Linked DNA regions of Prochlorococcus marinus str. MIT 9515. The protein of the gene in region 1 binds, or shares a complex with, the protein of each later gene. Links are inferred from orthologs where the notes say so. Each region holds a gene or a part of one and is shown on either strand. Other genes may lie near its edges. The genes, in order: carB and carA.

Evidence for each region.
Region 2: the proteins of carB (region 1) and carA are in contact, whole or in part, in a solved structure (PDB 1KEE), measured with the Escherichia coli proteins. The link is inferred for Prochlorococcus marinus str. MIT 9515 from one-to-one orthologs.

Annotation. Positions count from the first base shown.
Region 1 is NC_008817.1:791,242-807,074, forward strand. Bases 7,744-11,636 are described here. They hold carB (carbamoyl-phosphate synthase large subunit), read left to right. Parts: upstream 7,744-8,133; coding sequence 8,134-11,436; downstream 11,437-11,636. Other genes in these bases: P9515_RS04410 (DUF3318 domain-containing protein), read right to left, coding at 7,744-8,024; P9515_RS04420 (DUF6447 family protein), read right to left, coding at 11,433-11,636. Outside these bases: P9515_RS09665 (hypothetical protein), read left to right, coding at 151-309; P9515_RS09670 (hypothetical protein), read left to right, coding at 685-828; P9515_RS09410 (chlorophyll a/b-binding protein), read left to right, coding at 825-1,079; P9515_RS04350 (hypothetical protein), read right to left, coding at 1,545-1,724; P9515_RS04360 (chlorophyll a/b-binding protein), read right to left, coding at 1,983-2,255; P9515_RS04365 (high light inducible protein), read right to left, coding at 2,255-2,464; P9515_RS04370 (high light inducible protein), read right to left, coding at 2,464-2,571; P9515_RS04375 (hypothetical protein), read right to left, coding at 3,481-3,717; P9515_RS09320 (hypothetical protein), read left to right, coding at 4,236-4,421; P9515_RS04380 (hypothetical protein), read left to right, coding at 4,471-4,617; P9515_RS10055 (hypothetical protein), read right to left, coding at 4,977-5,102; P9515_RS04395 (asparaginase), read right to left, coding at 5,581-6,546; P9515_RS04400 (CGLD27 family protein), read right to left, coding at 6,548-7,042; rsfS (ribosome silencing factor), read right to left, coding at 7,052-7,396; more of P9515_RS04410, read right to left, coding at 7,386-7,743; more of P9515_RS04420, read right to left, coding at 11,637-11,654; and 5 more genes. UniProt on the Escherichia coli protein: Large subunit of the glutamine-dependent carbamoyl phosphate synthetase (CPSase).
Region 2 is NC_008817.1:920,351-935,197, reverse strand. The notes cover bases 7,865-10,771. They hold carA (glutamine-hydrolyzing carbamoyl-phosphate synthase small subunit), read left to right. Parts: upstream 7,865-8,701; coding sequence 8,702-9,841; downstream 9,842-10,771. Other genes in these bases: rlmB (23S rRNA (guanosine(2251)-2'-O)-methyltransferase RlmB), read left to right, coding at 10,675-10,771; P9515_RS05030 (ribonuclease III domain-containing protein), read left to right, coding at 10,270-10,662; P9515_RS05035 (STAS domain-containing protein), read left to right, coding at 9,905-10,273; trpD (anthranilate phosphoribosyltransferase), read left to right, coding at 7,865-8,683. Outside these bases: P9515_RS05085 (sugar phosphorylase), read left to right, coding at 1-877; mannosyl-3-phosphoglycerate phosphatase-related protein YedP, read left to right, coding at 870-1,670; P9515_RS05075 (kinase), read left to right, coding at 1,670-2,611; P9515_RS10060 (hypothetical protein), read left to right, coding at 3,000-3,125; P9515_RS05070 (undecaprenyl-diphosphate phosphatase), read left to right, coding at 3,636-4,436; P9515_RS09705 (hypothetical protein), read left to right, coding at 4,497-4,655; peptide-methionine (S)-S-oxide reductase MsrA, read right to left, coding at 4,757-5,485; P9515_RS05055 (ABC transporter ATP-binding protein), read right to left, coding at 5,508-7,253; P9515_RS05050 (DUF3288 family protein), read left to right, coding at 7,333-7,629; more of trpD, read left to right, coding at 7,655-7,864; more of rlmB, read left to right, coding at 10,772-11,724; P9515_RS05020 (DUF1816 domain-containing protein), read left to right, coding at 11,876-12,091; Asp-tRNA(Asn)/Glu-tRNA(Gln) amidotransferase subunit GatA, read left to right, coding at 12,125-13,579; P9515_RS05010 (DNA polymerase III subunit alpha), read left to right, coding at 13,658-14,847. UniProt on the Escherichia coli protein: Small subunit of the glutamine-dependent carbamoyl phosphate synthetase (CPSase).

The DNA.
Region 1 (15,833 bases):
CTCTCTATCTTCTCAAGATTAAAAACTTATTTAAAAAATTATATGTATCTAATTTTTTTTGCAAATAAAATTATGGACTAATTTTTTGTAAAAATTCATACTTTAAAAAATTTTTCTATCTTTTATTATTCATTCAGAAATTAATTTAAGATGACGTCAGAACCGACAAACAAATTTCCTAATAAAAAAATTATAAAATCTGCAAATTTTGAAGCAAAAGAACAATTTACTAAATCTGCATTGGAAAATCTAAAAACTGAAAGGGAAAGAATTGTTAATTCTTTAAAAAAATCCGGTGAAATTGATTAATAAAAGGGATATATTTCCCAATTATTTTTTTATTCTACAGAACAAATAATTATTTCTTATTATATTTTTAAAACAAAAAACCTAAAATGGATAAAATTTCTTTAGCTAATGCTCATTTACCTCAACTTATAGGATTAGTATTAATGTCGATTGGTTACACACTTGGGAATAGGTTTTATCTTCCAGTAGTTGACAAAAAATAAGAATTTCAATAAAAATTAAATTTTTTTATTTAAATTTAAATATATATATATTCGAAATTGACATTTTCGTAACATATTAGTATCAGAAATTCCATTTTTAAGTAAATTTTCCCCTTAATTATTACATTATTTAATATATGTGTTACATTAGATAACAATTGGGTTATTAAAGATGACAAGACATAGAGAGCTAGAAAAGGAAAAATTTTTAGCCGAACATTTTAATGTATGTCCCTTAAGAGTTGTTACCATACTCTCTATTGGAGATTATATTACAACTGGTCAAAATCTTTTCATGGATAATTTAGACCGATGAGCCCACTTACTGGATTCATAATTGTTCTAGTAGCTATAACTTTTCAGTTTACTTTATACACAATAAAAAGATTACAAGAGCCCTTAGAACCAAATTTAACTACAACTCAAACATCCATCAAAATGAACAATTCTAAAAGAAGTTATTGGAAAAATGCTGAAATAACAAACGGTAGATTAGCTATGGTGGGACTTTTAGCATTAGTCGTAAATTATGGTTTTTTTGGTTGGATAATTCCAGGATTTATTTAAAAATTATTATATCAACAACATTTAATTAGAATTTATCACTTATTCTATTAATACGTTTGGAAAATATTTTAATGATACTAATTTTCAGCATAACTATTAATAAATTTTTAAAATCTTTAATGGAATTTATATCACTCAAAAATATAAATTAAAGCTAATGCTTTTATTTCAGTTAAGGTGAAATGTATAAAATTTCCTTATATTGGTTGTGAAAAAATACATAGCTCTTAAATTAAAGTTATTTAATTTATTCATCATTAGGCAATAATAAGTTAAAATAAGGATCATCTAAAGTATTCATAAATATTGACTGATTTTTGAGCTTTATATATTTTTTAAAAAATAAAATCTTTTTTAGTTAATTAGAATATTAAATTTTGATGAAAATAAAATAAAGATTTTCAATAACAAAAGTCAGCATATATCCCTACCTGCTGACTTTCATGACGATATAATTTTAAAAATTTATGCTGGCAATCTACAATCAATTTCTATTATTCCTTCATCCATTTGACGACCAATTTTCAAAACTAATGCCATATCTAATCTTGAAAAATCTGATTGATGATTTGTAATCCAATCCAATTCAGATAAAGTTATTACCCCTGAAGTATTAACTTTTAGGAAAAGTAATCCCAAATTCATTTTACTAAATCAGTTGTTTTTTTCCCTTTAGCAATCATAACTACTGGGACTAAGAGATATGTAAAGAATGAGATTAAGAAAATGTCTAAGTTCATTTTAAAAAATTCCAGGGATGATCCAGCCAAAAAGGCCGTAGTTTACTACTAATGCTAAGAATCCCATCATCGCCATTCTTCCATTAGTTCTCTCGGCATTTTGCCAATAGTTAGTTGTTGTTTTTTCCATTTTTGTTTCTGTTTGTTTAGTTAGAGTTTGTATTTAAACGAAACCGGGAATAATTTGACCTGTAGTTAGATATGCACCAACTGCAGCTATAAGACCGATCATTGCGAATCTCCCGTTAAGAGTTTCTGCAACAACCTTTTCCTTCTCGATTGTTTTTGTTTTTGTTTTTGTTTTTGTTTCTGTATTAGTCATTTGATTTTTGTTTGAATAGATTAAATTTTCTTCTTGAAATTGTTTAGCTAAATAAGCAACGAGTAGAGCAGTTAAAGATACAATGAAAATCAAAAAATCTGCTAAGGGGCTCATTAGAAAATACCAGGAATGATTTGGCCTGTTGATACGTATGCGCCTAATAGTGCTACGAAACCAATCATTGCCCAACGTCCATTAACTTTTTCAGCATTTTGAGGGTAACTATCGTAAGAAACCGTCTCGTCGATATAAGGACGTGTTTCTGATGGAAACATGTTTTGTCTTCCGCCAGACTCAGTTGTGGTGTATGAAGAGTTTGACATTAGAACCATCCAGGAATAATTTGACCTGTTGTTACATATGCTCCAACTGCTGCAACGAAACCGAGCATTGCTGCCCAACCGTTAAATCTTTCTGCTTCTGGTGTCATAATTAAAAATTGATTATGTAAAGTAATATAACACAACTATTAATTATTGTAAAGATATTTGCTTAATTACTTGTTTTGACATTATATATGTTACGTTTATGTAGCAATATTGTTTATTTAATGTGTATTGATAAATTTACTTTAGTAAGGCAGGAATTAAGTGAAAGTGAAAAAACGGTATTACAGCATTTTTGAAAGTAGTGAGTTATCCAGTGATCGATAATCCAAGTTATCCTTGAATCTTTTCAATAAAGAAATTATTTGAAAGCGATGGAGAAATGAAACTTTAATTATCTACATTAACCACATTTATAAAAAAAATTTAAGAAAGGCCTATCTTTTCAACCAATATTTAAAAAGATGGTAGGCCTTTTAGATAGTTTTTTTAAGATTAATCGCGATAAGTTTTTAGTCATAAATAACAATTTATCCTACTCTTTCTTGTTGCACCCTCTTTAGGTTCTTCAGTCCTGATGTTTGACGCTACTAATAACTAATAGCCTCTTTGTTTAGCTAGGAGATCTTGCTCTAGGAAATTATTCATTTGGAACTCTATTTCTACAGTTCTTTGTGTGTTTTTCTTAGGAGCATCACGCTTAGCGTAGGGAATTACTGTGTTGGATTGAAAATAGCTCTTGATGACAAGTTACTATGGTTATTCCGTACAAAGAATCAGTTGCATTACTTGAAGTTTTTAAAACGTTCATCAAAGTTATAACTTTTTTCCTGTTTTAATTGTTCTCTTATTTTATTATTGTTTTGCTTGATCTTTAATCTTATTCAACAATGAAAAATTAAATTCATGTTTAGTGATTAAAATTAATTTACATTTGAATATCTTTGGAAATGATTAAATATATTATTTCAATATAAAAGTAGAGGAAATGTTGTTATGACCCAAAAAAACAGTTAACCACCATTGCAGTAACGAACAGCTTCTGATTGCATATCGCCCATTTTTTCAACTCTTTCTGCTACGCATTCATTAAAAACTTTTGATTCTTTTTTTACTGAACAGAATCCAAATGCTATTGCGGCTAAAGCAACTGCAGAAATAACTGTTGAGCCTAGCTGAATTACACCGTATGCAAGCATAGCTTTATTTTTTCCGCCACACTTATTAGTATCTTTTTTTTCTTCTGACATTTTTGTTATATATTTACCTTATTTTAGATGATTTAAAAGTTTTTTGGGTTTTATCTTGGTAAACAACGTCGATATTAATCCGAGAGATATGAAGAGAAGAATGCGTCGATCGATCAAAGTCAACGGAACTAGAAATTACAAATAATTTATAAAAAATTTAATTATATTTATAAATTATTATCTGCATATTTCAGTAAAAGTAATATAAAAAAGATGTAAGCCTAGGCAAAGCATAATGGGAGAACAGCAAATGAGAATAGAAAAATGTATGATTCACTCTTCTTAGGGCCTAGAGAGATAGCTTGGGAGCAGCATGTAATAAGGGTTGAAGATTAGGGGACCTTAGGAAATATTTTTATCTCGCTTTCTAACTACAAGACTTAAAACTCTTTATATATTTTAAAATTAAATTGTTAATCCTCTATCCGTACATGGGAGTACTTCAAACCGTACATTTTTTATTAGACGGTTTTTTAATCTAACTAGTTAGAACTAATAAGCAAAAGAAATAAGTTCAAATGTCTTCAACACCTATTAAATCTTGTAAAAAATATTTACTGAGTTATAAAGATTCATCAAATAGTACACATCAAATAGGTTTCTATGCCCGTGATGCATATGATTGCCTACTGCTTGCAAGAGAATTTAATACTTACATCCATGATCATCCAAGATCTGTAATCAGAATCCAACAAAAATTATGAGTTAATTATGAATTTCAAAAGATCACCATTCTAAATTCAAGACATTAAATTGAGAGATCTTGATCGTGCTAAAGAATACCCAACTCTTAAGGATTTAATGATAGAAAAGGTTTTGTCTTCTGACTTTGCTGATTACTGGGATAAGGAATGTCAAGACAATCCCTCTCACCCACATTGCTTGATCTACGAAGATTAGTAATTATTGCTTGGTTGGTACACCAATATTATTGCTATAAATTAAATAGATGCTTTTTATAAATGCCATTAGACGTTTTTCTAATAAATATGTGTGTTGTGGTTATGTGTTTACTTGTCAGAAGAGAGATCAAACTTAGGAAAAACAGATAATGTATGAAGTCACAAAATTTTAAAGAGTATTATATTCCAAATATCCAAGCAATCACTATACTTTTAATGTTTCTGTTATGTCTGTGGTTGCCTTTGGCACTAAGATTTTTGTTACTAATTTAGTCAAACAGTTTGTATCTGAAATTGAATTCTCAAATTTTAAGCTTGTTGTTAAATATAGCTTTCAGAATTTATAGTATTTTTTATTTAGTAATTGATAATGTTTCTTTTTTCTTCAATTTTTCGTATTCCAAGTGCAGAATACCCAAGCACCAAAAATCCTTTTGTAACTCTAATTAGAAGTCTTACCTCTGAAGGTTTATGTCCCTTCATCTCCAAGAACCATTCCTGCCAAGAAGTGTTCTTCCCTTTTGTATTCTGTCTTTAAAAGGTATCTATAAAATCAGGTAGATCCTTCCATTCCTTTAAAAAGGTTAGGTTTAAAACTCGGTAATGATTTCTATATTTTTGCAATTTATGTCCAATTATATTTTTTATTTTAAATTCTAAGACTGAGATAATTATATAGAAATCCTCTAAATCATTTCGCTCATAAAAATTTATGTTATGAGCTATTGCTGTCATTTTTCTTGAATAGAAATGAGATGTTGCATCTAATTAGGTCTTACCTCTTGATCGATCAAAATAAATATAGTCACTAAAAAAGCAGCTTTAAAGCTGCTTCTAATTGGTGGCGGGGAGAAGATTTGAACTTCCGACCTTCGGGTTATGAGCCCGACGAGCTACCAGACTGCTCTACCCCGCGATATATATCTAGCATACATCTGAAAGGGTTCTTTTTTTTCTTTTTTTAGGATTCTTGGAAATTTAGTTGACCTTTTACTTTTATTTGCACACCTTCAGATAGTTTTAAGATCTTGTCCTCTATGTCTTGTATTCTTAATTCAGAAATCCATCCTAGTTGTTTTAATAAATGTAAGCCCACAGCTTGTTTCGCTCTTTTTGAACCATCTTCTACTTTTATAGCTAAACCCATTCCTTCATTTACTTTGCAAAGGCATTGGATTCCCTCTGCACCTCCTTTACTTATAACTTGCCCATGTGAGGCCTGTATTACTTCCGTATCGAATCTGTTTTGGCCACTTATCATTGTTGGATGAGTTGTCATAGCTCTACTTATTTGCTCTAACTCAGCGTTGACCGAACTACTTAAAAGTGAATATAGTTTTGCCATTTCTATTAACTTCATATAAAGAGTAGGAGCACCGCAGTCATCTCTTTCTGCATAAATTTCCTCTAGTGGAACTTCAAGAAATTCTGATATTTTTCTGAATATTTCTACTTGAAGAGGATGATCTCCCTTTAAATAACTTTCTAAAGGCCAATTTAATTTTTTACATGTTGCGAGAAAGGCTGCATGCTTACCTGAACAATTATGTTCTAATGGACTTTTTATTTTTAAAGGGCATTTAAGACTATGTATATCTATATCGTATTCCCATAAGATTTTGAAAGCTTCTCTTATGTGTGATATGGATCCACTATGAGATCCACATGATAGTGCTATTGACTTTGATGAATTTTTAATTTTTGATGAAGCACCACTACTTACAAATGGAATTGCTTGAAAAGGTTTTAATGCTGATCTTATAAAGCTTTTATATTCTGGATTGCCCGCACACATCAAAACCCTACCTTTTTTATCACTTATTACAGCATGTACCAAGTGAATTGATTCAAGTTTTGAACCTCTTATTAGGAGCACTTCTAAAGGAGGATTATTAGATGTATATAAATTTTTAAAATTAGAACTCATCTTAAATATTTTTGTATTGGAAGAGCAAAATTCCAAGTAAAGCAAAAATTATAATGAGAGATAAAATTTGAATTAAATTTTTTAAAATTGGTTTTACTTCTAATGATGCTATTAATGATTCTTTCTCCTTTAAATTAATTGGTTTGATCCATATTTGTCCGTCATACCAACCTGATTCTTCATATTCTACTTTCTCAGAAGTTAATCTTTTGAATATATGATTCCAGCCAAGATATAACCTAATAGAGAAGAGAAAAGGTATGGACAAACTACAAAAAAAGCTCAATAAAATGTATCTTATTGTGGCAGTTTGAAAATATACACTACCTGAAGAAATAATAACGAATAATAGAAAAGTACCTACCCAAAATAAAAGTAAAATAAATAAAAAAGTTTTTTTGGATTTTGGCAATGAAAATATTCTAGATTTTGATAATTCAATAAATTCATTTGTTGGTTGTTGGTCTTTAGGAACAGGACAATTAGATTCGTTCATCAATATTAATTAAGGAAATTTCAAGTTATCTCCATTGCTCCAAAAAGATTCAAGGTCATAAAACTTTCTTATTTCAGGTTGAAAAATATTGATTATTAAATCACCATAATCAAGTAGAGCCCATTTTGCCTCATTAACTCCCTCTTTTCTAATTGGTTCGATATTTGCATTTTCTCTCAATTCCATCTCAACAGAGTTAGTAATCGATCTAACTTGAACATCTGAAAGGCCTTCAGCAATAAGTATCCATTCACTAATGTACGAAACTTTATTAATGTTAATCAATCTTATCTCTTTGGCCTTTTTTTCATCACAAGCTTTTGCTGCCATTAAAACTAAAAATTTACTGTCCATAAACGTTTTCGCTTGATACTGATTTGCTTGAACCTTCTTGTTGTGATAGTTCTGATCTTGCTTTTTCTGCGCTTTTTCTTAGTGCTTCTAATCTATCTTCAAAAAAACTTCTTTTTTTCTTCTTTCTGGTTTTTTCTATTAACTCTTTTAATGCTCCTCCAAGACTTTTATATGCATTAGGTACACTATAACCAAACCTACATGCAAGGTCTATCGCTCTTTCATCTGCAAAAATAGCATCTTGTAGTTTTTTTTCTGAATTATTTTTTATATAAAGCCTATATCCTGCAAAACCAGATAAACCTAAGGCAAGTAGTAAAAGTAATCCATCTTGTACCCATAGTTCGCCAATAGCTCCACCAAGTCCTATTGCTAAAGCTGCCATTTCCCAACCATCTCTAGGAATAGCATCGTTCTGAATCTTTCCTACTTCATGCCAAAATAATAAGTTTCTATGATCTATTGCATAATTATCCCATTCTTCTAAATCTATTTGAATTTCAACCTCGTCGCGACCAATTTCCTCCAATGTAATTAAGGGCGGATCTATAGCGGCGGCAGCTTCGATAAAAACCCAACTTTCATTCTCAGGAGGCAACAAACTTTTTAGTCGCTGAAGTTCGCTCATATAAAATATTTTTATTACCAATACTATAGAAACAAATGTTTCTTTTCAAGTAAGTTGATTAACATCTGATGATTTGTAAGTAGCATACGGTAAATGAAGTTATCAAATTATGCCTCAAAGAGGTGATCTTAAACGAATTCTTATTCTTGGTTCAGGTCCAATTGTTATTGGACAAGCATGTGAATTTGATTATTCAGGTACTCAGGCATGTAAAGCTTTACGAAAAGCTGGCTATGAAATTATTTTAATTAATTCTAATCCAGCATCCATAATGACCGATCCTGATATTGCAAACAAAACATATATTGAGCCTTTAACTCCTGAAATTGTTTCTCAAATAATTTTAAAAGAAAAACCTGATGCAATACTTCCAACTATGGGTGGTCAGACAGCCCTTAATCTAGCTGTAAAACTCTCTGAATCTAATTTCTTGAAGAATAATAATGTTGAATTAATAGGAGCAGATTTAAAAGCTATTAATAAGGCTGAAGATAGAAAACTATTTAAAGAATCGATGGAAAAAATTAATGTAAATGTTTGTCCTTCTGGTATTGCTTCTGATTTAGTTGAAGCGATGAAAGTTTCTAAGCAAATAAATTCATATCCATTAATTATTAGGCCCGCTTTTACTTTAGGAGGAGTAGGAGGAGGTATAGCATATAACCTTGAAGAATTTAATGATCTTTGTAAATCTGGTTTAGATGAAAGTCCTAGTAATCAAATATTGATTGAAAAATCTTTAATCGGTTGGAAGGAATTTGAATTAGAAGTTATGAGAGATACCTCTGATAACGTAGTGATAATTTGCAGTATTGAAAATTTGGACCCTATGGGAGTTCACACTGGCGATTCGATTACAGTAGCTCCTGCTCAAACATTAACTGATAAAGAATATCAGAGACTCAGAGATTTATCATTAAAAATTATTAGAGAAGTAGGTGTTGAAACAGGGGGGAGTAATATCCAATTTGCTGTAAATCCCAATAATGGTGATGTGATAGTTATTGAGATGAATCCGAGGGTAAGTAGATCTTCTGCATTAGCTAGTAAAGCTACAGGTTTTCCAATAGCTAAAATTGCAGCTTTATTATCGGTGGGATACACTCTGGATGAAATTATTAATGATATTACTAAAAAAACCCCTGCATGTTTTGAACCGTCGATTGATTATGTAGTAACCAAAGTTCCAAGATTTGCTTTTGAAAAATTTAAAGGTTCTTCAAATATTTTGAATACGGCAATGAAGTCTGTTGGAGAAACAATGGCAATTGGTCGTTCATTTGAAGAATCATTTCAAAAAGCATTGAGATCTTTGGAAATTGGAATTTTTGGTTGGGAATGCGATTCTATTGAAGATTTCAATAATGAAAATGATTTAAAAAATAATTTAAGAAATCCCACTGCTGAAAGAATTTTAATAGTAAAAAAAGCAATGGAAGCTGGTAAGAGTGATAGTTATATCAACGAAATAACCAATATAGATTTATGGTTTCTTGAGAAGTTACGAAATATTTTTAATTTTCAGAACCAATTTTTGAAAGAGAAAAATCTTAATGAAATTGATAGAGATTTAATGTTAAGGGCTAAGCAAATTGGTTTTTCAGATCAACAGATTGCAAAATTAACTGACTCTGATTTTTTTGAAGTAAGAAACTATCGAAAAAAATTAAATATCCTACCACTTTATAAAACAGTGGATACTTGTTCGGCTGAGTTTTCATCAGAAACTCCCTATCATTACTCAACTTATGAAGAATCTTTTTCTGAGAGTAATTTACATTTTTCTGACAATGAATCATATTCAAATAAAGCCAATCCTGCAAAAAAAATCATGATATTAGGAGGTGGACCTAATAGAATTGGTCAAGGGATTGAATTTGATTACTGTTGTTGCCATGCCTCATATCAATCTTCAAGTAATGGATATCAAACCATTATGGTTAATAGCAATCCTGAAACTGTTTCAACTGATTATGATACTAGCGATATTTTATATTTTGAACCTGTTACTTTTGAAGATATTCTAAATATAATTGAGGCTGAAAATCCATATGGATTGATAGTCCAATTTGGAGGCCAAACTCCCTTGAAATTATCGTTACCTCTATCAAATTGGTTGAAATCCAAAGAGGGTCTAAAATGTAATTCAAAAATTCTTGGAACTTCCCCCCTCTCAATTGATATTGCCGAAGATAGAGAAGAGTTTACAAAAATCCTTAAAGACTTAAATATTAGACAACCTCTCAATGGAATAGCGCGCACTCAAGAGGAAGCATTATCAGTTTCACAAAATATAGGCTTCCCTCTGGTGGTTAGGCCTTCTTATGTTTTGGGAGGAAGAGCTATGGAAATAGTTAAAGACAAAATTGAATTATCAAGGTATATATCTGAGGCTGTTAAAGTTTCCCCAGATCATCCAATCCTTTTGGATCAATATTTAAGTAATGCAATAGAGATTGATGTTGATGCATTGTGTGATGAAAATGGTTCTGTCGTAATAGCAGGACTTATGGAACATGTAGAACCTGCTGGGATCCATTCCGGTGATTCAGCCTGTTGCCTACCTTCTATTTCATTATCACAACTTACATTAGAAACTGTAAAAGAATGGACAAAATTAATTGCAAATAGATTAAACGTTGTTGGCTTAATTAATTTACAATTTGCAGTTACAAATATAAATCATCAAGAAAATGAACTATATATTCTTGAGGCTAATCCACGAGCATCTAGAACAATTCCTTTTGTTTCTAAAGCTATTGGTAAGCCTGTTGCGAAATTAGCAACTCAATTAATGCAAGGAAGTTCTTTAAAGGATATAAATTATACTGAAGAGATAATTCCAAAATATCAAGCTGTAAAAGAAGCTGTTTTACCTTTTAAAAGGTTTCCTGGCTCGGATACTTTGCTTGGCCCTGAGATGCGTTCTACTGGCGAAGTTATGGGCTTGGCTGAGGACTTCGGTTTAGCTTATGCAAAATCAGAATTAGCATCAGGGAATGGAGTCCCTTCTGAGGGAGTTGCTTTTTTATCTACAAATGATTTAGATAAAGATAAATTAGAGGAGATCGCCAGAGAACTAATAGTTTTAGGTTTTAAATTAATTGCAACAAAAGGTACTGCAAGCTATTTATTAAATTTAGGTATTGAGGTAGATGAGGTTTTGAAAGTTCATGAAGGAAGGCCCAATATTGAAGATTTAATTCGTTCTGGTCTTATCCAATTAGTTATAAACACGCCTATTGGTTCTCAAGCATTTCATGATGATGCTTATCTCAGGCGTGCAGCCTTAGAATATAATATTCCAACATTTACAACTATTCCAGGGGCAAAAGCAGCTTTACAAGCAATTAAATCTTTGCGTATAAATAAAATTGATACACTATCACTTCAAGAAATTCATAAAGATTAGAAACTATTAATATTTCTAAGTTTTTCTCTTAATTGATTAGCTAGAGAGTTTCTACCAATGGATAATAATTTAAGGGTGTCGTCATACATTTTTAATTGAGTTTCAGCAATTTGTAATCCTCTAATTAATTCTTTTGTATCGTCAGGTAACTCATTTACATTATATTTTTTGCCCTCAAATGTTAATACTGGATTATTATCAATGTTTCTTTCAGTCATAATTTTTGATTTTAATAAATTAAATATAGTCAGGATATCTTAATCAACTGTTTTTCACATAATTCTTTATAAATGCCATCCTTATTTAAAAGATCAATATGTTTCCCACTATCGATAATTTTACCTTTATCAAAAACCACTATTTTATCTGCTCCCTGAGTCGTAGATAATCTGTGAGCAATAATAATCACAGTTCTATTATTCATAGCTTGATTTAACCCTTTTTGAACTTCTGCTTCTGATTCTGCATCTAGGGCACTAGTAGCCTCATCCAATAAAAGTATAGATGGATTTCCTAATATTGCCCTAGCAATCGCAATTCTTTGAATCTGGCCTCCTGACAAGTTTGTACTTCTTTCGCTTATTTTAGTTTCATATTTACTTGGAAGTTTTTGAATAAATTTATGTGCATTTGCAATCTTGGCTGACTTGATTACATCTTCTTCACTGAAATCTCTCCCCATTTTTATTACTTCCATAATTCGTCCGGAGAATAAAAAAGGTTGTTGTTGAACTAAAGCTATATGAGTCCTTAAATCAATAGAGCTTATAGATTTTATTTCTTTATCATCTATTAAAATCTTGCCTTTACTAGGAGTGATGAATTTTAGGATTAAATTCATCATTGTACTTTTACCAGCTCCTGAAGATCCAACGAATGCAATTACCTGTCCTTTTGAGATTTCCAAAGTTATATCTTTTAAAACTTGATTGTTCTTTTTATATTCAAAACAAACTTTTTTGAATTCAATTTTTCCTTCTATTTTTGATATATTTTTTAAAAATTTATCATCCTGTTCTAGCGGTTCCAAATTTATCTTTCTTAATCTTTTTAAAGAAGCCTCCGCTTGCTTGTATTCATTAAAGTTAGTGCTAATATGGCTGATTGGGTCTATAAGCATTAGAATTGCTGCAAAAAAACTGCTGAATTCTTCGCTAGTTAATAGACCTTGGTTAATTCTTAATGCTCCTATACCTAAAATTGCCAATATTCCAAAAGCTTCAATAAAACCTACAATTGGATGTTGGAACGCTAGTAACTTAAGTGTTTTATATTTTGCTTTTTTATTATTTCTCAATCTTTTATTAAATCTTCCCTTAATCCAATTTTCTGCTGCAAATGCTCTTATCGTTGAAATCCCATTTATAGACTCTCCTATTAAACCGGCTAAATCGCTTGTTGATTCTTGACTTTTCTCGGCAGCTATTAAAACTCTTTTCCCAAAGCTATTTACAGAAATAACAATTATCGGTGCAATAATTAAAGTAGATAATGATAATGACCAATCTAAATAAAACATATAAATAGTTACGGCTAGTAATTGCAGAACACATGGCAATGTATCTTGAAAAGATTTATAAATCACTTCACTGACTCTGTCAGCATCTTCTGTAAGCCTGTATGTAATATCACCAGCAGAGATATTATTAATAAAGTTCATTTTAATTTTTTGAATATTACTAAATAATTTTTGTCTCATTACTTCACTTATTTCCAGTGAAGGCTCAGCAATATATACATCTTGACCAAATTGGGCTATTTTTTGAATCAAGAAAATAACAAGAGTACTGAGTATTATATTCGAAACACTTTTAAGATCCCCTGCGCCTATTGCGGGTATTAATTTTCCTGCTACAAAAGCTAATATTGGCCAACATACTACATAAACAATCATGCATACAAACCCTTTAAGAAATCTATTAATATAGGGAGTGATTGGTGGAATTAATCGCAAAATATTCTGTTAATGTATTTCTTTTACTTTATCAACAGCTGAGGTTTTATAAAACAATGAAATTAGATCAATTTTTAAAATGGCATAACTTTGTTTCTTCTGGGGGCGAAGCAAAAATCTTTATAAAATCTGGTCAGGTTAAAGTTAATGGAGAAATAGAAACAAAACGAGGAAGAAAATTAGTCAAAGGAGATAAAGTTATGTTTCTAAAAAATGAATTAATTTTTGAATAATTAGCCTATTAGCTGCAAGTTATATTAGTATTATTTTCTTGGACAATATATTTTGAGAAAATCTGTAATCGCCGGTAATTGGAAGATGCACATGACTTGTGCTGAAACAAAAAATTATTTGGAGGAATTTATTCCTCTTATAAAAGACCTTCCTAATGATAGGAAGATTGTTATTGCCCCTCCATTTACAGCAATTTCAACTTTTTCGAGTTACTCTAACTTTGATTATTTAGATATTGCAAGCCAAAACATTCACTGGGAAGATCAAGGTGCTTTCACAGCAGAAATTTCTCCAAAAATGCTTATTGAACACAATGTTAAATATGCAATTGTTGGACATAGTGAACCTAGGAAATATTTCAGTGAAAGTGATGAACAAATTAATAAGAGAGCAGTATTTGCTCAATCAAGTGGTCTCACTCCAATAGTCTGTGTTGGTGAAACTCTTGAACAAAGAGAAAGAGGAGAAGCTAATAGAGTCATCACAAGACAAGTTGAACAAGGATTGGAGAATACTGATCCATCTAATCTCATAATTGCTTATGAACCTATATGGGCGATTGGTACCGGTAAAACTTGTGAAGCAAGTGATGCCAATAAAATATGTGCTTTGATAAGGGAGTTAATAGGTTTTGATGATGTAATTATTCAATATGGAGGTTCTGTTAAGCCTAATAATATTGACGAGATTATGTCGATGAGCGATATTAATGGAGTATTGGTAGGGGGCTCTTCTCTAGATCCAATTAGTTTTTCAAGAATTGCAAATTACGAATAATAATTATCCTTGGCCTGATTATTGGGGACGAAAAACTTCAATAATGGGGATTATAAATTTAACTCCCGATTCATTTAGTGATGGAGGTGAATTTTGCTCAACTGAAAAAGTTTTAGAACAAGTAAATAATTTTGTATCTAATGGAGTAGATGTTATAGATCTTGGTGCTCAAAGTACCAGACCTGGTGCTTTAGAAATTGGAGCAAAAAAAGAATCAAAAATTTTAATACCTTATTTAAAAAAAATTAGAAGCCAATTTCCCAGTATTCTCATATCTATTGATACATTTAATTCTGAAGTTGCTCATGACGCTCTCCTAAATGGAGCTGACTGGATTAACGATGTCACTGGAGGTAGGAGAGATGAGGAGATATTAGATGTTGTTTCAGAATTTAATTGCCCTTTTGTAATTACTCATAGTAGAGGAAATAGCCAAAACATGAATAATTTGACAAATTATGATGATTTAATAAGGAATATAATAGATTCTCTTGAAAATTTGAGCAATATAGCAACAAGTAAAAATGTTCCTAAAGATAAAATAATTTGGGATCCTGGTATGGGATTTTCAAAAGATACTAATCAAAACTTAGAAATTTTAAGAAATATTGATGCCTTCAAAAATTATGGGTTCCCTCTTTTGATTGGTGCTTCTAGAAAAAGATTTATTGGAGATATACTTGAGGAAGATAATCCAAAGGAAAGAGACATAGGAACTCTTGCTATTAGTTGTTTTTGTTCTCAAAAAAACTTACATCTTGTAAGGGTTCATAATGTAAAAATAAATTATCAAGTTTTAAAAGTCTCAGATCAAATTTTTAGGTAAAAAATATTAAAATTTATTCTTTAACTCCTTCAATTTTATCTTCTACCTCTTGATAAAGTTCTTTTAATTGTTCAATATTTTCATCTGATGTTTCCCAATAACCTCGCCCATTAACTTCTAATAATGTACCTACAATTCTTCTGAAACTATTAGGATTTAAATCCATAAGCCTCTTCCTCATTTCTTCATCATTGATGAATGTTTCATTAGTTTCTTCGTAAACGAAGTTATCTACCTGGCCGCTTGTTGCACTCCATCCAAGTGTGTAGTTTAGTCTATTAGAAAGTTCTCTAACCCCTTCATATCCTGATTTAAGCATCCCCTCATACCATTTTGGATTTAAAAGTTTTGTTCTTGAATCAAGTCTAATAGTCTCGCCTAGTGTCCTAACTTGAGCATTAGAAGTAGTTGTATCAGCAATGTAGCTACTAGGTTCTTTTCCATCCTCTCTTAATGTTTTTATTAATTTAGTTGGGTCAGAATCAAAATAGTGACTTACATCAGTTAGAGATATTTCAGAAGAGTCGAGGTTTTGAAATGTTACATCAGCCGTTTTCATGACAGACTCAAACACATCCCTTTTTTGGTTCATTTCTCCTGGATTAT
Region 2 (14,847 bases), 130 kb from region 1 along the record:
AATTCCAGAGGATGAGGCGGACATGGCTTATAATTTTCCTTTACCTCCTCTTCTTTTAGAAGCAATAATCACTTCAAGAGCAGATATTTTAAATTCATGGATTTGTGATTGGCCGAAGTTGCCAGATACCACGACACTATTTAATTTCACTGCTTCTCATGATGGGATTGGTTTAAGGGCTTTAGAGGGCCTCATGAATGAACAAAGAATTAAGGAGTTATTGATTAATTGCGAGAAAAGAGGTGGATTAGTAAGTCATAGAAGATTATCAAATGGTGAAGATAAACCATATGAATTAAATATTAGTTGGTGGAGTGCTATGGAAGATCCGGGTAGAGATTCAAATCGTTTTCAACATGAAAGGTTTTTATTAACACAATTACTTGTGATGTCTCTGAGAGGGGTTCCTGCCTTTTATCTCCCCGCATTGCTGGCTTCAGAAAATGATATAAAGAGTTTTTCAAAGACAGGTCAAAGAAGAGATTTAAATAGGGAAAAATTTAAGTTAGACAAACTATCAGCAGTTTTTAAAAATCCAGAATCTAATGCAAATAAAAATCTTAGATATCTTAGGAATGCAATGGATATCAGAGCAAAATTACCTCAATTCCATCCTCAGTCTCAAATGGAATGCTTGTCTAAAAGTAGGGGCGATATTGTTGTTATTAAAAGGGGTACTGGGTTGAAATCTGTTCTCACACTTCACAATATGACGGAAAATAAAATTAACTATAGATTTATTGATAATGAATTTACTGAATTGATTAAAAATGATGAGAATATGCAGGATTATTTAACATCAAATAAATATAATTCTAATAATATTGAACTTGAACCTTTTCAAGTTATTTGGCTTGGCTTTTTGATAGATGATTGAAAATTCTTCCTTATGGGTAGTAAGTGACGTAGATGGAACATTAATGGATCATTCTTATGATTTAACTCCAGCAAAAGAAACTATAAAATTACTTCAAGAATTATCTATCCCCGTTATATTATGCACCAGTAAAACTGCTGCGGAAGTTAAGGTTATTAGAAAACAACTTGATTTAACGGATCCTTACATTGTAGAAAATGGAGCAGCCATATATGGTGAATCATTAAACAAAGTAAATGGGGAGATTATTCTTGGAGAGAAATACGAAATTCTGGAAAATATTTTGAATTGTATTTCTAATGAAATCAATTATAGTTTACAACCACTAAATAATATTACCGACAAAGAGGCAACAGAACTAACTGGTTTAAAAGGTCAATCTCTTGCATTAATGAGAGATAGACACTGGAGTATGCCATTTTTAAATCCTCCAGAAAACATGGAAGAAGAAATTAATATTCGCTGTAAAAGATTTAACGTAGAAATTTTCAAAGGTAATAGGATGAGCCATATGTTGTCAGTTAATTCAAATAAGGGAAAAGCAATAAAAGCACTCAAGAAATACTCAAATAATCAAAATATTAAAGTTATTGGTCTGGGAGATTCTCCTAATGATTTACCTTTATTATTGAATTCTGATTACAAGATTGTTATTCCTGGCCCTAAAGGTCCAAACATAAAATTATTAGAAAAATTAAAAGATCATGAATTTACTCTAGCAAGTTATCCAAATGGATTTGGTTGGAAAAGTGAAATAAATAAGTTAATAAATAAATTAATATTGATTAAGTAATGAAAGATTTAAATATTGAATTTCCATTAGATAATTTTGAAAAATTAATTTTTCAAATTGGATGGAGTTCTTTGGATGAATGGTTTGATTTTTGGAAGCTTAAGAAAGAGATGCTTTCTATTGATGATTTTTGGGATGAAAATGTAAATGATGATTGGATTTGGGGATTGGCTTTACCTCTTTTGTCACAAGCATATAAATTAAATTTAGAATCTCATGAACGTAAAATTATTGGAATTTCAGCTCTTCCTGGGACTGGTAAAACAACCCTAGGTAAATGGTTGGAGACTATATCTTTAAAACTAAATTTTAAGATATCTGTTATTTCAATTGATGATTTTTATCTACCTTCTGAAGAAATGGCATTGGCTATTAAGAATAATCCATGGAATGTTTCGCGTGGTTTCCCAGGCAGCCACTCTATTGATTTAATGAAAGAGAAAATACTAAGATGGAAAACTGATGGGAAATTAAATGTACCTGTTTTTGATAAATCTTTAAGAAAAGGTTTAGGGGATAGATCTTATTGGAGAGAGGAGAAACCTGATTTGTTAATAATAGAGGGATGGTTCTTAGGTGTGAAACCTTTTTCTGAAGACTCTCATAGTTTAGAAATAATCACACCACCATTAAGTCCACATGAATCTTCTTATAGATATAAAATCCAAAATAATTTAATCAATTACTTAGATATTTGGAATATGATTGATCAAATTTGGCATTTAAAACCTTTGAAATTTGAATTTATGAATGAATGGAAATCTAATCAAGAAAAAAGTATGTTTGTTAAAAAAGGAAGTTCATTAAAAGAGAACAGATTAAATGATTTTATTCGGATGTTAAATGTTTCTATTCCACATCAAAGTTTTGATCTTATAAGTTCGGATGTCTTATTGTTGATTAATCAAGAGAGAAAATTAATAAATGTTGGATTAAATTAATATTCCTCAAAATATTATTTATTCAGTATCCTTTTTATAACTTTTTTTGTTTTAATTAATTTTTTTTTAATAATCTTTAGATAGTTGACTTCTTTTGCAAAGTTTAAGACTCAAAATGCTGTATTTTTAAGGTTTAAAGGTCTCTTGAAATAATCTCGTAAAAGAATTATAACCTTACTTTTAAGACTCCTCATAATACATTATTAAGACTGGAGGTAATGAATTTTATGGCTATAAAATAAATGAAATAATTAGAATTTAATCTGAAAATGAAAGCAAATCTGTAGTTGTGTAATTTATTTAATTTTAAATTGTCTTCGAGTCAGAATTTTTAATTAACGGGGTTATTTTTATTGATATTATCAAAGTGTATATTTTGTTTATTATAATGACACAACTTGCTTCTTTTGCTATCGGAGGATTTGTCCCCTCAGCCGCTATCGCCGGAGTTTTATTATTAATCGGTCTCGGAGCGTTTTTTTATCTTGGATTAAAAGGACCAACAGATTATTAATAACAAAAAAATTTTAAACAATCTTATTTACGATGGACCTTACCGCTGTACTTTTTATAATTAGTTTGCCTTTTGTATTATTAACTGCATATTTTGGGACAAAAAATGACTTTTACGAAAGTGAGAATTATAAAGGTGACGGTTGTGCTCATGATGTGAAAAGATAACTTAATTAGAAATACCGCTACATATGCGCGTCCATTAATTATTAAATTGCCAGAATTGTTGGTAAATCTTTCTTGGATTTTGCATGTCTAAATATTTTCCATAAAAATTGGCTTGTTAATCCCAAGACCTTAGGACTTCCTCCGAATCCTTTTTTCTAAATTCTAATATTAATTAATAATTAGATTTAACAAAGTCGGCTTATATAAAAAGATTTAGGAAGAAAAAGTAATTTTATAGCAAATTTTTTAATGATATTTCTAACTTAACTTGTCTTATGAGAATATAAATTGTAATTTCTTTAATTGATATTATTATTAGAAGAATGTCTTAAATTAAAAAATATTGGATTTTTTAAAATTTATTTTTTATGGAATAATTCAAGGATTAACGGAATTTATACCTGTAAGTAGTACTGCTCATTTAAAGATTATATCTCAATTATTCGGTGTAAAAGATCCTGGCTCTTCATTGTCTGCAATTATACAAATCGGAAGTGTTCTTGCAATATTTTGGTATTTTAGAAAATATATTTTTAATACTATTAATTCAAATTCAAAAATACTTAGACCTTCTTTTTTTTCAAATAAAATATATAAATCTATCTTTATAGGAACAATTCCAATTGTTTTAATTGGTGGTATTGTAAAACTTTTTGTTACTGATTTCTCTAATTCCTTCTTCCGTTCAAATTTTTCTATAGCAGTAGTGTCTATATTAATGTCTTTAATTATGTTTTTAGCAGATATTTCGACTAATAAATTTATTAATTTAAGTAATCATAAATATCGCAATAGTTTATTTATCGGAATTTCGCAAGCGTTTGCAATTATTCCAGGCGTGTCCCGTTCTGGAGCTACTATTTCTATGGCACTCTTATCTGGTTGGGATAGGAAAGATGCCGCAAAATTTTCTTTTCTCTTGGGCATTCCTTCGATCTCGTTGGCAGCTTTTGTTGAGTTTATTACTTCGATAAATGAATTCTCAACATTTCCATTTCTTCCTCTTTTTGTTGGTTTAATCACAACCTTCTTCTCTTCTTTATTAGCTATTGATTTCTTATTAAAATATGTTTCCTCTAATGGACTCAAAATATTTATTTACTATAGGTTGGTTTTTGGGATATTAATTATTTTAAATTTATAACTAGTAATAATAAAAATATTAAACTGCTTGTATGTTAGTGTTTTGAATATTGTTTTAAGAATGGATTTTTTTATATCATATCAACTTGGTGAGGTTGAAGTTTCTAATCTTACTATAATAATATGTGCAATTTTTTCTTCATTTACTTTCATTGCTGTTGGAATAAGCTCTTATAAGCTGTATAAATCTTTAATAAATAATGATGATTCTGCAACTTAATCGGAACGGCGGGATTTGAACCCACGACCCCCACTACCCCAAAGTGGTGCGCTACCAAACTGCGCTACGCCCCGTAACAATACTATAAATATAAATGACTCTCATTTGTTAATCTCTATAGGTTTATTATTAGATCTCAATACACATTTATCTATGTCCCAATTAAAATTATCCCAGATTTCTTTCGGTAGTCTGTAATTGCTGCCATTAAAATTTCCCAACTTTACTTTAGTTGGTGATGCTGAACAATATTGCCTACTTCCCTCTACAGCTAAATATTGCTGGTGATATTCTTCTGCATAATAATAAGTGTCAATCATTTTTATCTCTGTTTCGATTTCCCCGAAATTATTAGCTGTAAGCTCTTTTTGATAAGCTTCTTTGCTTAAGTTAATTATGTCTTTACTATTTTTATTTGTGTAGTAAATTGTTGATCTATATTGAGTTCCCATATCATTACCTTGTCTATTTTTTTGAGTTGGATCATGACATTCCCAAAACATTTTTAATAAATCACTTATATCTAACTCATTGATATTCCAAACCACCTTAACCACTTCTGCATGACCAGTAATACCTGAACATACTTCATAGTATGTAGGGTTTTTCTTCTCTCCTCCCGCATAACCTACTGAAGTTGTAACGATTCCAGGAAGTTTCCAAAAACATTTTTCAGCCCCCCAGAAACACCCGCATCCAAATATTATTGAATCCTCTTGAGAATTAGGTTCCTCTCTTATGTTTGTATTTAGTATTCTATGGAGGAAATTATTTTTATTTTCCGAAATTGTTTCGTTTTTATTCATGATTTTTTTTAGGAATTTAAACATTTTAATATCAGTATAATTTTATTTAACTAACTATTTTATTGGTAGCTATTTCTCTTTCCCAAAGTTTTTTATATAGTCCTTTTCTTTTTATCAAATCTTTGTGGATCCCCTCTTGCACTATTTCACCTTTATCCATTACAAGGACCCTGTCACAGGTAGCTGCTACAGATAATTGGTGACTAATCATTAATATTGTTTTGCTTTTGTTTTCTCTCATCTCCTCAATAATTTTAGCAGCAGTTTTATTGTCCACACTTGCTAAAGCATCATCCAAGACCACAACAGAAGCATCAACTAAAAGTGCCCTACCTAAAGCTGTTCTTTGGCGTTGCCCACCGCTAAGTGTAATGCCTCTTTCCCCAACTATTGTCTTAAAACCTTCAGGAAAACTATTAATGTCATCAATTAATCCGGCATTTACCGCGCTTTTTTTAACTCTTAATTTGGAAGCTGTTGGTTCTCCAAATTTTAAATTTTCTGAAATTGTAGATGTAAACAAAAATGCTTCTTGGGGAACGATAGAAATGTGTTTTCTTAAATCTGTTAATTTAATATCCTTGATGTCAACACTATCTAAAAATAATTGTCCATCTGGAACTTCAATAGTTCTACCTAATGATTTTGTTAAGGTGGTTTTCCCACATCCAACTGGTCCAACTATTGCGACAAGTTCTCCCGGTTTAATTTTAAAATTTAATCCATTCAATGAGTTGAATTTTGAATCCTCATATCTTATTTTTAAATCTTTTGCTTCAATAAATCCATTTACTTTTTTCTTTATGAATTTGGCTTTTGGTTTATCTACAATTTTTGGAGTGTTTTGAAATATCTCTTCAACTCTATCAATACTAACTTGTCCCAATTGAAAAGTATTTAATGTAAATCCTAATAGAGCTGTTGGAAATACAAGTCTTTCGACAAATAATATTAAGGCAACTAATCCTCCAATAGTGATGAATCCATTTTCAAGTTGAGAGGTCCCTAGACCTAAAAGTATAAGTAGTGAAATGGAAGATATGCCTTGTAAAAGTGGGAATAATGTACTTGCTGTTCTTGCAAGTTTTATTGCTGAGTCTCGATAAATTCTATTGTAATTATTGAATTCTTTCTTCTCAACATCTTCTTGGGCATATATTTTAATAGCGCTTATGCCTGATAAATCTTCTTGTATTAAATCGCTTAGTTTAGAGAGTGATTCTTGCTGTATTTTTCGTTGACTCACCATCCTCCCTCCAAATAAACTTACCATTACTAAAATCAATGGAAATATCATTAATGCGGAAACTGTTAAAGTTTTATTAATCGATAACATTGAAGGAATTGTTAGAGAATAAGCAAGAACGATATTGCAAAGACTTAAAACTGTAAAACCTAAAAGTCTCCTAATGTTTTCAACATCACTGGTTGCTCTGCTAATAAGATCTCCACTGCCTTTTTTTTGAATCCAATCTGGATCTTGAGTTATTAAATGATCAAATAATTTTTGACGAAGATTAACTTCAACTTTTCTTCCAATTCCAAAAACAATCTGCCTAGAAAATAATCTTATGAGACCCATACAGGTAGCAAGAAACATTAGCCATAATGATTTAGAAATAATGAAATTTGGAGAAAATCCATCTTTCAATTGATCAATTATGTTTTTGACTTCTAATGGAATTAAAACACTTAAAATGTTTACTGCTAAAAGAGCTATGCCTCCATATAAAAACTCTTTCTTATACGGTTTAAGATACTTTATTATTACTTTTAATTTAAGATTCTTCATTTAATATTTCCCATATGATTAAGATAATGTTTCATTTTAGAATATGTGAGCTAGTTTTATTAATGATTTGGTTTTTATTATGAGCAATGAACAAACTCATCCATTACATGCAACTGATAAAAAGATTATAGATTCACTTATAAGTAAACAGATGCCAGAAGATATCGATTTAATTAATTTAGCTAGATTAATTAATCGTTATGATAACTTTCCTGGTGAAATTGAGATTAAGGATGATATCAATAAAACACTAAAATTTTGGAATATTACAAAGGATATACTTTTTTCTAAGACTAAGAAATTATGGTCAAATAACTTTAGACCTTCAAATACCACTAAAGATCTAGTCGGTTCAGGTTTTGATACCTCTAATTGAACACTTAATCATTATTTAATAATAAATGTCTAATAAAAAAAATTCAGAAATTCTAGATCAATTACTTTTTGGACATAACCTTGATGATGAAACTTCAAGAGTTTTGATGAAAAGGTGGTTAAATAATGAAATATTAGATGTTCAAACAGGAGCCTTTTTAAGTGCATTAAGAGCTAAAGGCGCCACAGGTATGGAATTGTCTTGTATGGCAGAAGAGCTCTTGAACGCTTGTAAACTGCCTATTGATAGGCCGGATTTGTTTATGGTTGATACTTGTGGTACTGGCGGTGATGGTTCAAATACATTTAATATCTCTACAGCTGTTGCCTTTGTTGCCTCTGCCTGTGGTGTAAATATAGCAAAACATGGAAATAAAAGTGCCAGTGGAAAAGTTGGTTCTGCAGATGTTTTGTCTAATCTTGGGATTAATTTAAATTCTTCTTTAGATAAAGTAATTTCTGCAATAGATGATATTGGGATAACTTTTTTATTTGCTCCTATTTGGCATAAATCATTGATTAAATTAGCTCCCTTACGAAAAGCGCTTGGTATCAGAACAATCTTTAATCAATTAGGCCCATTAGTAAATCCATTAAGACCTAATGCACAAGTTTTAGGCGTTGCTTCTGAAGATCTTCTTACTCCTATGGCTTCTGCTTTAAATAAAATGGGAATGGATAGAGCAATAGTTGTTCATGGCTATGGAGGCCTTGATGAGGCTTCATTAGAAGGCGATAATAAAATTATCTTTGTAGATAATGGTCAGCTAAAACATTCAATACTCAATGTTTCTGATTTTAATTTTCAAAATACCTCAAATAATGATTTGATCGTATCAAATAATCAATCTTATGAAAATATATTGGAATCTGTTTTGAAGGGTTCCGGTCAAAAAGCTCATATTGATGTTGTGGCTTTAAATACTTCATTAGTTCTTTGGGTGGCGGGTATTGAAAAGGATATTGAAAAAGGGTTTGAAAAAGCTTTGTTTTCTATGAGTAAAGCAAAACCGTGGGATAAATTTTTAAGTTTGAAAGCTTATCTTGAGACATAAGAAACATTTTTTTAATTAATGAATCATCCTTTTAAGAAAAATGCAAAACTTGTTTTAAGTAACGGGACTACTTTTTCTGGTTATTCATTTGGTGCCGTCGGTACAACTCTAGGCGAAATTGTTTTTAATACTGGTATGACTGGTTATCAAGAAGTAATAACGGATCCAAGTTATTTTGGTCAAATACTAACATTTACATATCCTGAGATAGGAAATACAGGAATTAATTTCGAAGATTCTGAATCAGACAACTGTGTTAAAGGATTAATAGTTCGTAATTACTCAAATAATAATAGTAATTGGAGATCCCAAATAAGCCTAAATCAGTGGCTGATTGATAATAATATTATTGGACTTTATGGAGTTGATACGAGAGCACTTGTCAAAATTTTAAGATCTAACGGTTCGATGAATGGTCTTATAACTTCAGAAAATAATAATTTAGATAGTTGTCTTAAGCTTATTTCTAATGCTCCGGATATGAATGGTTTAAATTTATCAAGAGAAGTTTCAACAAAGAATAATTATTTTTGGAAAGAGACCACTAAGACAAGTTTTGATATAAGAAAAAAGGATATTGGTACAAAAAATAAATTAAAAATTGTGGCAATTGATTTTGGTATCAAAAAATCAATTCTTAATAGATTAGTTTCACATGGATGTGAGGTATTGGTATTGCCTTCACATTCTTCTTTTGAAGATGTTTTAGGCAATAATCCTGATGGGATATTTTTTTCGAATGGTCCAGGTGATCCTTCTACTGTTCTTGATGGGATTAATTTAGCTAAATCACTAATAAATTATGGAAAAATTCCTATGTTTGGAATTTGTCTTGGTCATCAAATTTTTGGTTTGGCATTAGGAGGGGAAACATATAAATTACCTTTTGGACATCGTGGTTTAAATCATCCCTGTGGGATGAATAATAATGTTGAAATAACGAGTCAGAATCATGGTTTTGCCATAGATCCAAATTCCTTATCAAATGAAATTGTTGAAATAACTCATCTTAACCTTAATGATAAAACTGTCGCTGGATTGAAACTTAAAAATAAGCCTATATTTAGTGTTCAATATCACCCAGAGGCAAGCCCGGGACCTCACGACTCAGATTATTTATTTGAAAATTTTGTTTCTCTAATGTTAGAAAGATGTTGACATGTTGATTCTTTTTGATTTGATAATTACATTTAATAAATTTATTTTCCTTGGAGGGATTAAATCATAGAAGATTTCCAAAAGCTAACTGTTTCCTTAAGAGGGAATATTGAAGTAAAGACAAATATTATTGTTTTTACTTTTAAAGGGCAATTAGATGCATTTTCTGAAAAGCAATTTAAAACTTTTATTACTAATACCCTAAAAAACGATCCTCAACCATTTGTAATTGACTTAAGCAAAATTGATTTCCTTGACTCATCAGGTTTAGGTGCACTTGTTCAAACTTCCAAGGAATGCAAAAAACTTAAAATTGGTTTTTCGGTGGTTGGAAATTCTAGAGTTGCTCAAACTATTAAATTAGTACGATTAGGAGACTTTCTTCATTTGAAGGCTACAGTTGAAGATGCATTAATTTATTTGAAGAATTGAATTATTGGATAAAAAATCTTACACCTTACGGTTCTCCTGATGAGATAGGTGTTATTCAACTTGCTTGGCTTGGGGATTCTGTATGGGAGTTACATCAAAGATTACGTCATGTACATATACCTTTAAAGTCTAAAGAACTCCATCTTTCAGTTGTAAATGAAGTTAAAGCTCAAGCTCAATCAAAATCATTGGATGATATAGAACATTTGTTAAACTCTTTTGAAATTAATTTAGTAAGGCGAGCTAGAAATAAAACAAAGAGATTTCCAAAGTCCTCAGATCCTGTTGTTTATTCAAGAGCCACCGGTTTTGAAACTTTAATTGGTTGGTTGTTTTTAAAGGACCCTAAAAGATTGTCTAAAATTTTTGAATACCTAGAGTGTATATAACTTAATAAAACTATGAAAAATTTTTCTAAAAATAATTATTCAAGAAAAAATAATGATAAATATTCAAGAAGATCACAATCTAAAAATCGAGAAAAATCTAATGATTTTAAAGGTGAAAGATTTAACTCAATTAAAAATAATACTTTTGAAAGAACTAATTTAAAAAAAAGTGATGATTTCAAAGGTAATGAATATAATATTTTAAGATCAAAAGCAAAATCTAGAAATAATTTCATTCAACCCAAAAGAAAAATTTCTACAAATAATACAAAAGCAGAAAAGTATGCTGAAAATAGTTCCAAAAATTTATTAATAAATACCAATGTCAAAACTTTTGATGATTGGATATGGGGTAAGCATTCAGTATTTGCGACATTAAATACTGAAAGACCAATTAACAGAATTTGGTGTACTTCAGAAATATTTTCGTCAGAAAAATTTTTTTTGTTATTAAAGGATCTAAAATCTAAAGGTGTTTTAGTTGAAGAAGTATCTTGGTCACGACTTTCCCAATTAACATCCGGTGCCGTTCATCAAGGAGTTGCGTTGCAGTTAGCAACTTCTCAAACTTTATCTTTAGATAAATTGATTGGTATAACTAAAAGTAAGTCTAATAATCCTATTTTTGTAGCATTAGATGGCATAACTGATCCTCATAATTTAGGAGCAATTATTAGATCTGCAGAAGCTTTTGATTGTAAAGGTATAATAATTCCTCAAAGAAGATCTGCAGGATTAACTGGAACTGTTGCAAAAGTTGCTGCTGGAGCATTAGAACATATACCTGTAAGTAGAGTTGTGAATCTAAATAGAGCAATAGATGAATTAAAGAAAAATGGTTTTCTAATTGTTGGATTATCAGGGGATGGGCAAATTCCTATTTCTAAATTTGATCAAAAGGCACCAATTGTAGTAGTTGTTGGAGCTGAAAATAAAGGAATATCTTTGCTCACGCAAAAAAAATGTGATTACTTGCTTAAGATACCTCTTAGAGGCAAAACTTCTAGTTTAAATGCTTCTGTAGCAGCAGCTATTTCCTTATGTTATTTGTCAAATATTTAGTGTGACTAAACACGAAAAATTTAAAATCAGGATGAATTTATATCGTTATTTCAATATATTTATCCATTTGACTATTATTTATTGAATAATTACTCAAAAATTGTATACAATTTGACAAGAACTTATAGTCTTAAACAGAAGGCTAATTAAATTGATTAGAAATTTTGGTAACAAACTTGGTTTGGCGTGGTGGGCTAAAGTTGAAACAGTAACTCCTGCTGCAACTTATTGGTACGGACCATTTCTAACAAAACGTAGTTTAAATAAAAATTTAAAAAAATTCCTTAATGATCTTTCTGATGAGGGTTCAATAGATATTCAACATAGTATTATTAGATGTAAAAGAGAAGAACCATTAACTGTTTGATAATTAAATTAATCTCAAAAACTCTATCTTGATATGAACTTTAATTCTTTTCGAAAGGAAATTAAAAGTGGAAATGCCTCAGTTAAGGAGTTAATTAATGAATTTTTTTTGAAAATTGATTCATTAGATCCAAAAATAAATGCCTATACTTGCTTAACAAAAGAAATAGCGAACTCTCAATCTGAACAAATAGATAAATTAATTAGTAATAATGAACAATTACCGCCTCTTGCAGGAATACCCATTGCGATAAAAGATAATATTTGTACTAAAGGAGTAGTAACCTCTTGTTCAAGTAAAATGCTTCAAGACTTTGTTTCTCCATACGAGTCTACTGTCTCAGGTAAATTATGGTCATCGGGTGGTATTTTTCTTGGAAAAACTAATCTTGATGAATTCGCAATGGGCAGTTCTACAGAGACTTCCGTATTTGGTACAACTTCAAACCCTTGGGATACAAAAAGAGTTCCAGGAGGTAGTTCTGGGGGTAGCGCTGCTTCAGTAGCTGCTGGTTTATGTGCAGCCTCTATTGGTTCTGATACTGGGGGATCTATCAGACAGCCTGCATCTTTTTGTGGTGTAGTGGGTTTGAAACCCACCTATGGAAGAGTCAGTAGATGGGGATTAATTGCTTTTGCAAGCTCTCTAGATCAAATTGGTCCAATTACAAATACTGTTTCTGATGCAGCTGAAATACTATATTCCATGTCCGGAAAGGATCCTCTTGATTCTACTTGCCTTGATAAACCAGTACCAAATTATTTATCTGATTTGGATAAATCTATTAAAGGTTTAAAAATTGGAATTATTGAAGAATGCTTTAATCATCCTGGACTTGATCAAGAAGTCAAATTATCTGTTTTATCAGCTGTAGATAGACTCAAATCTCTGGGTGCTGAAATTCATGATGTAAAATGTCCAAGATTTAATGATGGAATAGCAACTTATTATGTAATAGCTCCATGTGAGGCCTCTGCTAATTTGGCAAGATATGATGGAGTTAAATATGGATATAGATCAGATGGAGATACTAATTTAGTAGAAATGATCTCTAAAAGTAGAGCAGAAGGCTTTGGAAATGAAGTACAAAGAAGAATTTTGATTGGTACGTATGCTTTATCTGCCGGATATAGTGATGCTTATTATAAGAAAGCTCAGAGAGTAAGAACTTTAATTAGAAAGGATTTTGATAGTGCTTTTGATAAGGTAGATGTTTTATTAACCCCTACATGCCCTACTACTGCATTCTTGAAAGGTGATTTTATAAACGATCCTTTATCTATGTATTTGTCAGATCTTTTAACTGTTCCAGCTAATCTTGCAGGGCTACCAGCAATTAGTATTCCATGTGGATTTGATAAAAAAGGCTTACCTATTGGTCTTCAATTAATCGGGAATGTTTTGGAGGAGCATCGAATATTAAACGTCGCAAATATATTTGAAAAGGATGCTGACGTCATGAAGAGAAAACCTAGTATTGAAATTTGAATTAATAATTAATTTGTGTGAGTTAAACATAGAAATTTTTAAAATATTCTCTATCTTGTAAATATAAATTGTTTAAATATGGGATTCGTTCCACTTCATAATCACAGCGATTACAGTCTTCTAGATGGAGCAAGTCAAGTTTCGAAAATAGTTGATAGGGCATCAGAACTTGGAATGGAGTCAATTGCCTTAACTGATCATGGAGTAATGTATGGAGTTCTTGACTTAGTTAAAAAATGCAAAGACAAAGGTATAAAACCAATTATTGGTAATGAAATGTATATCATTAATGGTTCTATTGACGATCCTCAACCAAAGAAGGAAAAAAGATACCATTTGGTGGTTTTAGCAAAAAATCATGAAGGCTATAAGAATCTTGTTAAATTAACGACAATTAGCCATCTTAATGGGATGAGGGGTCGAGGTATTTTTTCTAGACCATGTATTGATAAATCTCTTTTAGAAAAATACAAAGATGGTCTTATTATTTCAACAGCATGTTTAGGTGGAGAAATACCTCAAGCAATATTAAAAGGAAGGATAGATGTAGCTGAAAATATTGCATGTTGGTATAAAAATTTATTAGGAGAGGATTTTTATTTAGAAATACAAGATCATGGCTCCATGGAAGACAGGATTGTGAATGTTGAAATGATTAGAATTGGTAAAAAATATCAAATTAAAGTTATTGCTACTAATGATGCTCATTACATTTCGAATATGGATGTTGAAGCACATGATGCATTACTTTGTGTCCTTACAGGAAAATTAATAAGTGATGAAAAGAGATTGAGGTATACAGGAACAGAATATATTAAAAGTGAGATTGAAATGCTTAGACTTTTTAATGATCATATTGATAATGAATCTATTAAAGAAGCTATTAATAATACGGTTGAGGTTTCTCAAAAGATTGAAGTTTTTGATTTGTTTGGAACCTATAGAATGCCTAAATTTCCATTAAAAGAAGAGAAGGATTCTTTATCCTTTTTGACAAAAATATCTAAGGAGGGTCTTTTAAAACGACTTAATAAAGCTAATTTAGATGAAGTTGATGAGATTTATACCAAAAGATTATCCTCAGAATTAAAAATAATCAATGACATGGGCTTCCCAGATTATTTTCTAGTCGTTTGGGACTATATAAAATTTGCTAGAGATAATTCAATACCTGTTGGTCCTGGGAGAGGATCTGCTGCAGGTTCATTGGTTGCATTTTCTCTTCAAATTACAAATATTGATCCTGTTAAACATGGATTGTTATTTGA